DNA from 3 places in the Exiguobacterium sp. s26 genome. Region 3 is predicted to be linked to each of the others. Evidence: riboswitches for the same ligand, from Rfam matches in the RefSeq annotation. Region 3 holds a riboswitch; each other region holds the start of a gene.

Region 1 (4,192 bases), on a different contig from region 3:
GTCCGGTTCGACGATTGCTCCCTTGTAGACTAACACCTTTGGTCGCAATCGAATCCATTCGATTGATTGTAGAGAAGACTCTATCCAAATGTCTTCCCACTCTCCCCATAACAATTCGTACTCAGACAACGACTCACTTGGAAATAACGTATCTTCTCCTAAGTATTTGATTTGATACGGGAGCGCATAACACAATGCTTCTGATAGAGCTCGATTTCATGCAGTTCTTTTCGTCGGTCCACCCAATTCACCTCTACCGTATTTGTTCTAATTTTACAATCGCTCGTAATACTTCATCCCGATTCTGCTTTTTCTTCATTTACTTAGGCAAGCGACTCTCAATACTGCGATTCGCCCTGTCGCTTGTCCGTATCATCGCCTCGATATAACGCTTCATGTAGCCGAGGTGCTCTTGGTTGTAAGCCCATAGTACATGACCACAACAACCTGTTTGTAGATAGAGCGGCAATCCGAAATGAACATCGATAGCTCCACCGATATATTTTGTACCGTTTTGCTTCATTTGCAGATGACCGCAATGGAAACAGCTCAGGCGTACCTCATTAATCTTCTCCAAAACGTCCGCTCGGCCCCCACATTGTGGACAAATCACAAACATTTGAGACATGAACGTCTCCAGTTCTCGACTCTCTAATAAAAATCGATTGGTCACGACATCGCCCCCTCGTTTCATTATACAAAAAACCAGCGAAGTCGAGCTTCGCTGGTTGTCGAGATGGCATTACTTGTTGGTTTTTTGGAGCACTTTCAACCCTGTACCCATGTCAGACGCGAGCACATAGTTTTGATCGACGTACACGCCCCAGATATTCGCATCGGCCGGCACGTATTTTCCGATTTGTACCGGGTGACTTGGATTCGAAATATCAACAGTTCGAACCCCGCCCGCATAGTGAGACAAGTACAACGTGTTCCCATGTACTTTTGGATCGTGTACCGTTTTACCGAACGTCACTTGTTCAGCCGGATTCTCAGAGATGTCTTCTGTCAAATCCGTCTTGAATTCGCTCAATAGTTTTGGATTCGTTTTGTTTTTAATGTCGAAGATCCGTGTGTATCCGTAAGCTTGTTCGTAGCCTGATTTAACCGGTGCATACACTTCTCTTGTTTCAACGAGTACCGTGCCGCCTTTTGCAAGTGCCGCCGAGTGCGCCGAGCCTTGTTGATCCGATGCGAACGCTGTGCGTCCTTCGTATGTCACGTTATCTGGGTCTGAAATATCCAAGATGATCGTTCCAAGATCCCAGAACGAGAGAAACGCTGTTTTCCCGTTCTCATCCGCATAGGCGCTATGATTGAAGACCGGTCTCTTCTTGCCATCTGGTGCGTTCCAGTTGTATCCGTCAAAGCTTTCATCGACTTCTGCTAATGAGCGTGGATCGAACTCATATAGCTTCTTCGGTTCCGCCGGGTTGGTGACATCGACGAGTTGGAAGTCCTTCTCTTTACCGTGTGAATAGTAGTCCGCGTAAGGGTTCGAGGCAAGGACCAATACCCGGTCCCCTTGTGTCGTCAAGTAAAGCTCATGTGTGCCTCTCGTTTTCTTCGTCACTTCATAGAAACCCAACTTCTTCGGCTCATACGGGTTCGTCACATCATAAATCAGGAATCCACCTTTAGAATTCGGATTTTTAGAGTCGAGTTGTTGTGCCGATACAACCGCCAAATCTCCTTTGAACGATTTTGTGTTCACCGTCTTCACGATTACTTTTTCCTGCCAAGTCCCAGGAATGTCTTGGTCGGCGAATACAGCGACTTCTTTCGGGTTGGATGGATCTTTCAAGTCAAACACGCGAACCCCGCCGTTTCCTCCACCGGCAGTATTTGTTCCTGTGTATGCGAACCCTTTATGGGCGTACACGTCGGCCGTACTATTTTTTACGCCTTCTCGGATTTCCTTTAATGATACTGCTGCCGTCTCATGTAGATACTTGACGTTCTTGCTTCCTTCCGTCACGGGAACCGAACTGATTTCATCCGAATTGCGCTCCCCTTTCTCAATGATGATGTCCCCAAGCTCGTCATGCGCATATGTAACCGGTAAAGCTGACGAGACCGTTAACCCTGTGACGAGCGCTGCACTTAATAAGAATTTTCCTTTCAAAATAAATTCCCCCTTATATTTTTTTGATAGAAACTCTGTTAGAGGCAGAATACAAAAAAATCCTTCTGAACTCATAAACGAGACAGAAGGATTCCTAAAAATTCCGATTTCCTCTCATCTCTCAGCGTTCGCTGTTAGATTTAGCACCGTTTCCGTACTGGCGATTCAGTACGGATGGTTGCCGGGCTTCATAGGGCTAATTCCCTCCACCTGCTCTTAATAAGAGTATTCATATCAAATTACTTTGTATTATGACGACGTTTCCATGGAATGTCAATATATTTTTCTGCATAATCTTTACAGGTGAAGTTTTCATTCACTCTCGCTCCCGATAATAGTGAACCGGCCGAATCTCGAGCCTCCACCCTAACGCTTCCGCTTCGGGCACTTGGGTCGTCGGATGGATGGAAGCGATTCTGACCGCGTCCTCCATATCCACCGCTTCAATCACGAACGCACTTCCCATGACTTCCTTCGATGCCGTAACAGGCCCATCCGTAATCGAAATCTCCTGTGACTCCCGCTTGAGTTGCTTCATGCTCGCTTCAAGCCCCATGTCCAACAACACTTGTTCACTTGCATATAGCTCCTGTAAGTATGGTTCACACGTCGCCATGATTTGATCGATTTCTAGGTCGGTCTTTTCGTTCATTTTGTCAGCGTTGAAATATCCCGTTACCAAGAACATCATGTGATCTTCTCCTCTCGAATCTACAGTCATGCATCATCTTATCCCATTCCCTATTCCCTGTTTACAGGCATTGCCTACACAAAAAGACGGTCGACATGAAATCATGTCAACCGTCTTTCCTCATCTATTCAGGATTATCCAATCGATCCTTCCATCTCAAACTTGATGAGACGGTTCATTTCGACGGCATATTCCATTGGCAATTCTTTCGTGAACGGCTCGATGAAGCCCATGACGATCATCTCAGTCGCTTCTTCTTCCGAGATTCCACGGCTCATGAGGTAGAAGAGTTGCTCTTCTGACACTTTAGAGACTTTCGCTTCGTGCTCGAGTGAGACTTGGTCGTTCAAGATCTCGTTGTACGGGATCGTGTCCGACGTCGACTCGTTATCCATGATGAGTGTGTCACATTCGATGTTCGAACGTGCACCTTTCGCTTTACGACCGAAGTGGACGATTCCGCGATACGAGACTTTTCCGCCTTGTTTCGAAATCGACTTCGAGACGATTGACGACGACGTGTTCGGTGCGAGGTGAATCATTTTCGCGCCCGCGTCTTGGTGCTGCCCTTTACCGCCGAGAGCGATTGAGAGCGTCATACCGCGTGAGCCTTCACCTTTCAAGATGACGGCCGGGTATTTCATCGTGAGTTTCGAACCGATGTTGCCATCGATCCATTCCATCGATCCACCCGCTTCACAGACAGCACGCTTCGTGACCAAGTTGTAGACGTTGTTCGCCCAGTTCTGGATCGTCGTATAGCGGCAATATGCGTCTTTGTTGACGAAAATCTCAACGACCGCTGAGTGGAGTGAGTTCGTCGTGTAGACCGGTGCTGTACATCCTTCGACGTAATGGACAGAAGCGCCCTCGTCGACGATGATAAGCGTCCGCTCGAACTGACCCATATTCTCCGAGTTGATGCGGAAGTAAGCTTGGAGCGGTTGCTCGAGCTTCACGCCTTTTGGTACGTAGATGAACGAGCCACCTGACCATACAGCCGAGTTGAGCGCCGAGAACTTGTTGTCCGTCGGCGGAATCAATTTTCCGAAGTACTCACGGAAGAGGTCTTCGTTTTCTTTGAGCGCCGTGTCTGTATCTTTGAAGATGACACCTTTCGCTTCAAAGTCTTCTTGCATGCTGTGATAGACAACCTCAGACTCATACTGAGCCGAGACGCCTGCCAAGTATTTTTGCTCCGCTTCTGGGATTCCGAGCTTGTCAAACGTACGTTTGATTTCTTCAGGAACCTCGTCCCACGAGTGCTCTGTCTTTTCAGACGGTTTGACATAATACGTGATCTCATCGAAATCGAGTGCCGTGAGATCGCCGCCCCATGTCGGCATCGGCATTTTGCGGAACTGTTCGAGTGATTT
Region 2 (4,192 bases), on a different contig from region 3:
GCAAGCGTGTGGCCAAGCGACGGTTACCGTCTCAGCGGAGAAGTCGGCGACGTTGCAGTAGATATGCTCGGGGGCGACATGCCCGTCCAAGACCGGCTGCACGAAGAAGTCCATCCCGCCGCTGACGACGTCAAACTTCCAGCCATGGGCCCGAACTTCTTCTAAAAATGCCGGGAACCCTTGGCGGAGCGTGATGCGCTCCAACAAATAATCACGGTAGGCCGGGGCATCTGCGCTCGGCAATAGTTGAAACAGTTGACCGACACCGGAGCGAATCGAAATCCGTTGCTCGAGGACCGCATCTTTCAACTCGACCCAAGCCGGCGGGGCGAACGCCTTCATCAACGCGATAATATTGTCTTCCGCCGTGATCGTCCCGTCGAAGTCGCAGAGGATATGGACCGTCATCGTGACGCCCACGCCTTCAACGCGGTATCGAGCTCGTCCGTCTGTCCTTCGGTTTGGCCGAGAACGTGAGCGATCGCTTGTCGGAAAGCACGAGCCCCGGCGGCTGCGCCGTCCGGGTGTCCGTGAATGCCACCGCCGGCGTTGATGACGACATCCGTCCCGAAATCACGAATGATATCGGCGACGAGTCCTGGATGAATCCCGGCTGACGGGACCGGTAAAATCGGTTTCGACCAATGCGGTTCGGCGCTCTGGTCACGAATCGTGAACGCCTCGTCACGCGGTGTCGCGAGGGAGCCGTACGGAGACGGGAAGAGCGTTAAATCGGCCCCGGCGAGGCGTGGGAGTTTACCGAGTAAGAGCGAATGACTGATTGATCCGGTCAAGGCGCCGGCAAAGGCCGGATGTGCCAAGATGGGGACGCGTATGTCTGAATCGTTCGCAAGTTCGCGCAGTGCGTCGAGACCGTACGTATAGACGTTGAACAGGAGCGCTGTCGCACCTGCCTCGATGAGACGGAGCGCCTGGTCACGTAGACCGAACACGGGGCCGCTCAGCGTGATGGCGTAGAGGACACGTTTCCCGGTCGCCTCGAAGTGGGCTTGAATGACGTCCGCTCCGATCCGGGCCCGTTCGAGCGATGGGGTGAGCGGGTTGTCGTATAAAATCTCGTCGTCTTTGACGATATCGATGCCTCCGGCGAACTGATCGCGGAGTTGCTGCTCGAGAAACGCGAGGTCACGGCCGATGACACCTTTGAAGATGCTCATGACGAGCGGGCGATCATGAACACCGAGTAACTCGCGAATTCCAGTGACCCCGAACTTGGCGCCTTTGAAATGAGGGGCGAGCGTCTCGGGCAACGTCAAATCGATTAACCGAATCGAATCGTCGAGGGACAGTTTCCCGAACGTCGTCGTCAAGATGGATGAAAAGTCAGGGCTGACATTATGTAACGGGTAGCGGATTGTGAAGCGGCTCGTCGTATCCGTATGTATGGTCGACACGACCTCACCGCGATACGCCTGTAACTGCTCTTGCTCTAAGTGAGGCAGCTCCGTCCAAGTACCGACCGTCAGCTCGAGGGCGATTTTGTCGGCGACGGTCGCGACCGCGTCCGTTCGTTTGATTTCATATGTGGCAGTGATACTCATATGGTTCCTCCTTCCAGGCAAACAAAAAATGACCCCATGCCGAGGCAAGAGGTCATCATAAAAAATGAACTCTTATCTCTCAGCTTTCGCTGCAAGAATTAGCACCGTGCCATCTCTGGTCGGTTGCTGCGACATCATCGGGCTCGTCCCTCCGTCTGCTCTTGATAAGAATGTGATTTGAAGTTGTGAAATTTAATTGAATTTTTGCACAGAATCATCATGTCGTCAATTCCTTTTTTTCCAAAAAAAATATTTTGGGAAGTTGTTTCCATATATGCACAAAAAAAGACGGAGTTGCGTCGAGAAAATGACGTTGACAATCGTGACGTCGAGTCCGTAATATTCATCACATAAGTTCACCGAATCGAATAACACACTCTTATCGCGAGTTGGCAGAGGGAATTGGCCCGATGACGCCGCAGCAACCGACCACTAGGCACGGTGCTACATCCACCAGACGAATGTCTGACAGATGAGAGGAACAACCATTTTGGCTGTGCCTCTTTCTCGCGGAGAAAGGGGCTTTTTTTGTGGGCAACGTACAGGAAGGGGAAAACATCATGTCATATCAACCATTTACAGAACAGACCGTCGTCGAGCACGTCCGTCAATTAGGATACTTGCAAGAAGGAATCGCCGAGTGCGAGGAGATCGGGGACGGCAACTTGAATCTCGTGTTTCGGATTCGCCAAGGCGAACAGCGCCTGATCGTCAAACAAGCGCTCCCATACGCCAAAGTCGTCGGTGAGAGCTGGCCGCTCACGCTCGAGCGGGCATGGATTGAACAGTTGGCACTCCGTGAGTTTGCGACTGTCGCGCCTCGGTTCGTCCCGGCTGTCCTTGGCAGCGACCGGACACTCGCTTACACGATTATAGAAGATCTATCTGATTATGAGATTGTCCGCACCGGCTATTTGAACGGGGAGAGCTACCCGGAACTCGCCCGTCATGTCGGTGAATTTTTGGGCGAGACGCTGTTTGCGACGTCGGATTACGCAGCTGGACCGATCGCGAAGAAGCGGATTGAACGTGACTATTACAACCCGGAACTGTGTGACATCACCGAGAAGCTCATCTTCACCGATCCGTTCAAAGACGCGGAGTCGAACAACATCGAGACGGCGCTGCGAGCAGATGTCGAACGCCTTTGGCAAGACCAGGCGCTCAAGGTCGAGGTGACGAAATTGAAAGTCGGGTTTGTCACGAAACATGAGGCACTCCTGCATGGAGACTTACATACGGGCAGCATCTTCGCGACTCAACAAGAGACGAAAATCATCGATCCAGAGTTCGCATTTTACGGACCGTTCGGCTTCGACCTCGGCCAAATCATCGCCCATTTGACGCTGTCGACGTTCCATGACCCGCTCAAACGCTTCGAGCGTTTCACGGACGTCTTGACGGTGTGGGAGACGTTCGAGAAGACGTTTCGGGCTAATTTTGAGCGCGCCGTCGAGCCATTCAATACGGATGGTTTCGTCGACGAGTTGTTGCGGACGGTCTTCAGCGACACGATTGGCTACGCCGGTTGCGAACTCATTCGCCGTGCCGTCGGACTGGCCGGTGTCGCCGATCTCGAGACATTGCCGGAAGCGACGCGGCTCGAACGAAAACGTGACGCGCTCGCCCTCGGGACAGCGCTCATTAAAGAACGCCACAGCGTCGAATCGATTGACGACTTGGTGACACTCCTGTCGGGGGTGCGCGTATGACGGTCCAAAACATCCGTTTCCATTCACAGACAGACGAACTCATCGTATTGGACCAGACGTTGTTGCCGCATGAAGAGCGTTACGTGACAATCGAGACGCTTGAACAGGCCGAACATGCCATCGAGACGCTCCAAGTCCGCGGCGCACCGGCCATCGCTTACTTCGGGGCGTTCGTCCTCGCCAAAGAAGCGGGACGGTTAGTCGATGACCCGGACTTCACGCGTCGGCTCGACCTCGTCGGACGCCGCTTGATTGCGACCCGGCCGACAGCGGTCAATCTGCAAAACGTGATTGAATCGCTCCTTGATTTAAATGTCGGGGATGATTTTGAGGCGATTGCCGAGGAAATCAAACGCCGCGCCATCGCTTTGTACGACCGGGACGTCGATACGTACCGGGCCATCGGCGAGCATGCACTGACGGTGTTGCCGGCCGGGGGGAACGTGTTAACGATTTGCAACGCCGGTGCCATCGCGACATCGCGTTACGGTACGGCGCTCGCACCGTTTTACGTCGGAAAAGAACGAGGTGTATCCTTCAACGTCTTCGCCTGTGAGACGCGACCGCTCCTGCAAGGGGCACGCCTCACTGTCTGGGAGCTCGATCGGGCCGATATCGACGTGACGCTCATCACGGACAATATGGCGGCTTGGACGATTCAGTCGAAACGAGTCGACGCCATCATCGTCGGAGCCGACCGCATCACACGGACGGGGCACGTCGCCAATAAAATCGGCACGTTGCAACTCGCCGTCCTCGCCAAACATTACGGCATTCCGTTCTATGTCGCGGCGCCGCATTCGACGTTCGATTTGACGGCGGACGACACGATTGAGATCGAGGAGCGGAACCCGTCAGAAGTGACACATATCGGCGGTCAACCGACGGCACCCGTCGGCATCACCGTCTTCAATCCGG
Region 3 (4,192 bases):
CGAACGCGAAACCTACGAGCGCGAGCGCGTCGCCGAGGATGGCGATCATCATGATCGGTTTACGGCCATACAAATCTGCGAGCCGTCCGCCGACGACCGAACCGATGAGGGCCATGATCGGACCGGTCGCCATGATGACACCGACCTGGATATAACTGTCGAGCTTGTCGCTGTAATAGAGGACAAGGAACGGCGCGATCATGAACATCATGACGCCGGTGATCGTCTCCCCGAGGAAGCGGATCCAAATATTGCGGTCGAGTCGTTTGAGTGATTGAATCATTAGGTTCACCTGCTTTAATTATTGGAATGTAAAAAGGGACGCAGCATGCACAAAGGCATACGCGTCCCTACGATCTTAGACATGCCTCGGAAGGCGGGCGAACGTCACGGATTCAAATCACGGAGAGGCGCCTGCCGGTCAATATGGACTTGGACGTGCGAGCGTTGAATGACTGACATCGGTACCTCTCCTTTCTGCATTGGACTGTCTTCTCTTCAAGATTATGATATTTCTGTGAAATGTGTCAACCTAAATCGTCAATGTGTCATAACAATTCATTCAAGTTCTTGCGACTGAGCCGGTAGTCGATCAAGCGCGAGAACACGACTTGAATCATCGCCGTGACCGGCACGCTGATGAACATCCCGACGAGGCCGAACAGGCTGCCGCCGATGATGATCGACGTGATGACCCAGAACGGCGTGATGCCGACGCTGTCGCCGAGAATCTTCGGCCCGAGCCAGAGTCCGTCGAATTGTTGCAACAAGAAGATGAACAAGAGGACGATGAGCGCCGTGAACGGGTCATAGAAGTAGGTGATGATGAACGCCGGGATCATCCCGAGCAGCGGCCCGACGTACGGGATGAAGTTCAAGACACCGACGATGACGCCGAGGAGAAGCGCGTATGGCGCCCCGATAATCAACAGACCGGCGACGGCCAGCACCCCGATGATGAGGCAGTCGAGCGACTTCCCGATGATATAGCGTTTAAAGATGTAATCCATCTCTTGGAAGATGTCGATCGTCGTCTTGGCTGACGCGACCGGGAACATCGCATACAACAGCCGCTTGAACATGCGGGCAAAAATCTCTTTGTCTTTTAAAAGATAAATCGAGATGACGATCCCAATCAAGAAGTTAATGAGCGTCATCGTGAAGCTCGACACGTAGCTGACCGACGACAAGACGGCCGTCTCGACCCAGCCCGAGTAGCGCTCCTCGAACCGGCTGAAATCGATGGCCTGGGCGACTGTCGCGTTATACTCTTTCAAATACGTGTTCAACTGTGACAGATACCCGTCGATTTGCCGGATATAGGACGGGAGTTCCTCGATGAGCGAGGCGAGGCTCGAATAAATGCGTGGGAACAGCGTCACCGCAGATATGACGAGAATCCCGATAAAGATGATATAGACGATCAGCAAGCCTTGATATCGTTTTAGTTGAAACCGTTCTTCTATATAGGACAGGACGGTATTCAGGAGCAGCGCGATGGCGATTCCCATAATAATCGGCGTCAGCAACTGGAACGTATAATGCATCATCTGCGAAATCGTATCCGGTTCGCTGATGACTTTCCAGAGCACGAGCAGGATCAGGCCGATCACGCTCAACTTCCAAATCAATTGACGGTTTAATTCCAAAGGTCCATCCCCTCATGTTTTAAATTTTGTAGAATAACGTTCACTTTCACTATGAACGTTTTTTTATCGGGATTCAAGAGGACATGCTCATTTTCAAAAAAGGATTGACAAGATTGGTAACGTTTGGTTAACTAAGTGACATATTACAAAAAGACAAATCGCATATAAAACACTTTCTATCAAGAGAAGCGGAGGGACTGGCCCGATGAAGCTTCAGCAACAGATTGATTCAATACTGTGCTAATTCCAGCAAGGTGACCTTGAGAGATGGAAAGGTGGTTGTTTGAATACGTCCGTATCTCGACACCCCTTTCCGCGGAAAGGGGTGTTTTTTGCATAGGAGGACTATTCATGACTGACAGACGCTCACATCTACTTAAAACGTTACCACCTCAACATTTCGTCGGACTCGCGAACGAGGTGGCCGAACTCGAACAAGCCGGCCGCGACATCATCCGACTCGGACAAGGGACGCCTGACCTGCCTACGCCTGAGCCAATCTGTGACGCGCTTCAGACGGCGCTCCTCGACGCCTCGACCCATCAATACGGTCCGTTCCGCGGTCAGGCCCGCCTGAAGCAAGCAGTGGCGACGTTCTATTTGAATGAGTATGGAGTCGAACTTGATCCCGAGACAGAAGTAGCGATTCTCATCGGCTCAAAATCTGGTCTCATCACGTTGCCGCAATGCGTACTCGAACCTGGCGACGGAATTTTGCTACCGAATCCCGGCTATCCTGATTACATCTCGGGGGCACGCCTCGCCGGTGCCGTCGTCCGTGACCTCGTCCTCCGGGAAGAGAACGGCTTCTTGCCGGACTATGAGACGCTCGATACGCAAGATGCAAGACTCATGTATTTGAACTACCCGAGCAATCCGACCGGAGCCGTCGCCTCACCCGCTTTCTTTGACGATACCGTCCGTTTCGCCCGGGAGCGGGACTTGATGGTCGTCCACGATTTCGCATATGGCAGCATCGGATTCGATGGCCATGTCCCGCCTAGCTTTCTGCAGGCGGAAGGGGCGAAAAAAGTCGGCATCGAGGTATATACGATGTCGAAAGCGTTCAACATGTCCGGTTGGCGCGTCGCCTTTGCTGTCGGGAACGCGGACATCATCGAGGCGATCAACACGTATCAGGACCACGTCCACGTCAGCGTGTTCTCGGCCATCCAGGCGGCGGCTGTCGCTGCGCTCGAGGCGCCCCGTACCATTCGCGATGACTTGGCACGACTGTACGAGGCACGGCGTGATCGCCTGATCGACGGGTTGAACCGGGCCGGCTGGGCCGTCGAACCGCCGGAAGGCTCGTTCTTCGTCTGGGCGAAAGTGCCTGAGGGTGATGCCAAGTCGTTCTCGCGGAAACTGCTGCATGAAGCCGGTGTCGCCGTCACCCCGGGCTATTTCTTCGGTTCGGAAGGGAACGGATACGTCCGCTTCGGCCTCGTCTCACCGGAACCGAAGATTGACGAGGCCGTCGAACGAATCGAGCGGTTGTTTGCCGCCTATGAGGAGGTGCGCGCATGATTCGTCAGGCCGTCCTTGAATATGACCACGCCGATGACGCGCTCGACCGTCTTGATGACTTAGTCGACGGCCGCCGTGCCCACGTCCTGCACGGTCAGAAAGGGTATGACGTCGTCCGAGCCATCTTTCCGGCCATCGCGGACTATCCGGCAACAAGGTTCAGCGGGGAGTGCACGGACTCGGAAGTCAAACGGCTCAAACCGTTGGACGCCGACGTGTTAATCGCCGTCGGAGGTGGCAAGCTCGTCGATACGGCCAAACTCGTCGCCTATCAACGGAACGTCCCGCTCATCGTCGTCCCAACGCTCGCCTCGAACTGTGCGGCGTTCACACCGCTCAGCGTCGTCTATCAGGAGGACGGGAGCTACGACCGCTACGACATGTTCCGCGTCGTCATCGAACGGGTCATCGTTGACTCACGGGTCATCTCGCGCTCACCATATGAATACTTTCGGGCAGGTGTCATCGACACGGTCGCGAAGTTTTACGAGGCCCGTTATTTGAGTGGTGACAGCTCAGCTGACGCCGGCGTCAACACCGGACTCGTCTTGGCCGAGCAGTGCGGGCGTCTCGTCGAACTTGAATTGAGCGAGCACGCTTTTGAGTCGTATAGTGACGACGTCCGCTTCGCGGTCGATCACGTGCTCGCCATCGGCGGCGCCGTCGGTGGATTTGGTGACGCCGGGACACGCGTCGCCGTGGGCCATGCGGTCCATAATGCGCTCAGCCGCTTCGAGTCGACCCACTCATTCTTGCACGGAGACAAGGTCGGCTTCGGCCTGATCATCCAAGAGCGCTTGCGGCGCTCGGCCGATGCTCCGTATTTGGAAGCTTGGTTGAAACGGTTCGGTGCCCCGACGACGCTCGAGACGCTCGGGGTCGGATTTGAGCATATCCCGGTCCTCGTCGACTCCGTCATGACGGAGACCGAGCTGCAACAGTTGCCGGAACCGCTCGATAAAGACTTTTTGAAAATAATTTTTGAAAATTTACAATTATCTATTTACAATTAAAAG

The links. A riboswitch is a leader RNA that binds a small molecule or an ion and turns the genes downstream of it on or off. The one in region 3 is predicted to bind S-adenosylmethionine.
Region 1: linked by a shared signal. The riboswitch ahead of KNP82_RS01670 (LVIVD repeat-containing protein) and the one ahead of KNP82_RS06460 (aminotransferase class I/II-fold pyridoxal phosphate-dependent enzyme) in region 3 are both predicted to bind S-adenosylmethionine.
Region 2: linked by a shared signal. The riboswitch ahead of KNP82_RS08150 (2,3-diketo-5-methylthiopentyl-1-phosphate enolase) and the one ahead of KNP82_RS06460 (aminotransferase class I/II-fold pyridoxal phosphate-dependent enzyme) in region 3 are both predicted to bind S-adenosylmethionine.

Annotation. Positions count from the first base shown of each region.
Region 1 covers NZ_JACSLS010000001.1:333,601-337,792, reverse strand. Annotated here, with positions in the region: gene KNP82_RS15650 (DUF6678 family protein) at 1-195, opposite strand, end outside; gene KNP82_RS01675 (hypothetical protein) at 320-673, opposite strand; gene KNP82_RS01670 (LVIVD repeat-containing protein) at 743-2,125, opposite strand; SAM riboswitch class I at 2,237-2,351, opposite strand; gene KNP82_RS01665 (YciI family protein) at 2,442-2,816, opposite strand; gene sufB (Fe-S cluster assembly protein SufB) at 2,951-4,192, opposite strand, start outside.
Region 2 covers NZ_JACSLS010000004.1:208,367-212,558, reverse strand. Annotated here, with positions in the region: gene KNP82_RS08155 (2-hydroxy-3-keto-5-methylthiopentenyl-1-phosphate phosphatase) at 1-408, opposite strand, end outside; gene KNP82_RS08150 (2,3-diketo-5-methylthiopentyl-1-phosphate enolase) at 405-1,562, opposite strand; SAM riboswitch class I at 1,632-1,733, opposite strand; SAM riboswitch class I at 1,939-2,041, shown strand; gene mtnK (S-methyl-5-thioribose kinase) at 2,123-3,274, shown strand; gene mtnA (S-methyl-5-thioribose-1-phosphate isomerase) at 3,271-4,192, shown strand, end outside.
Region 3 covers NZ_JACSLS010000003.1:325,173-329,364, forward strand. Annotated here, with positions in the region: gene KNP82_RS06450 (MDR family MFS transporter) at 1-283, opposite strand, end outside; gene KNP82_RS06455 (AI-2E family transporter) at 549-1,649, opposite strand; SAM riboswitch class I at 1,823-1,923, shown strand; gene KNP82_RS06460 (aminotransferase class I/II-fold pyridoxal phosphate-dependent enzyme) at 2,001-3,176, shown strand; gene KNP82_RS06465 (iron-containing alcohol dehydrogenase family protein) at 3,173-4,189, shown strand.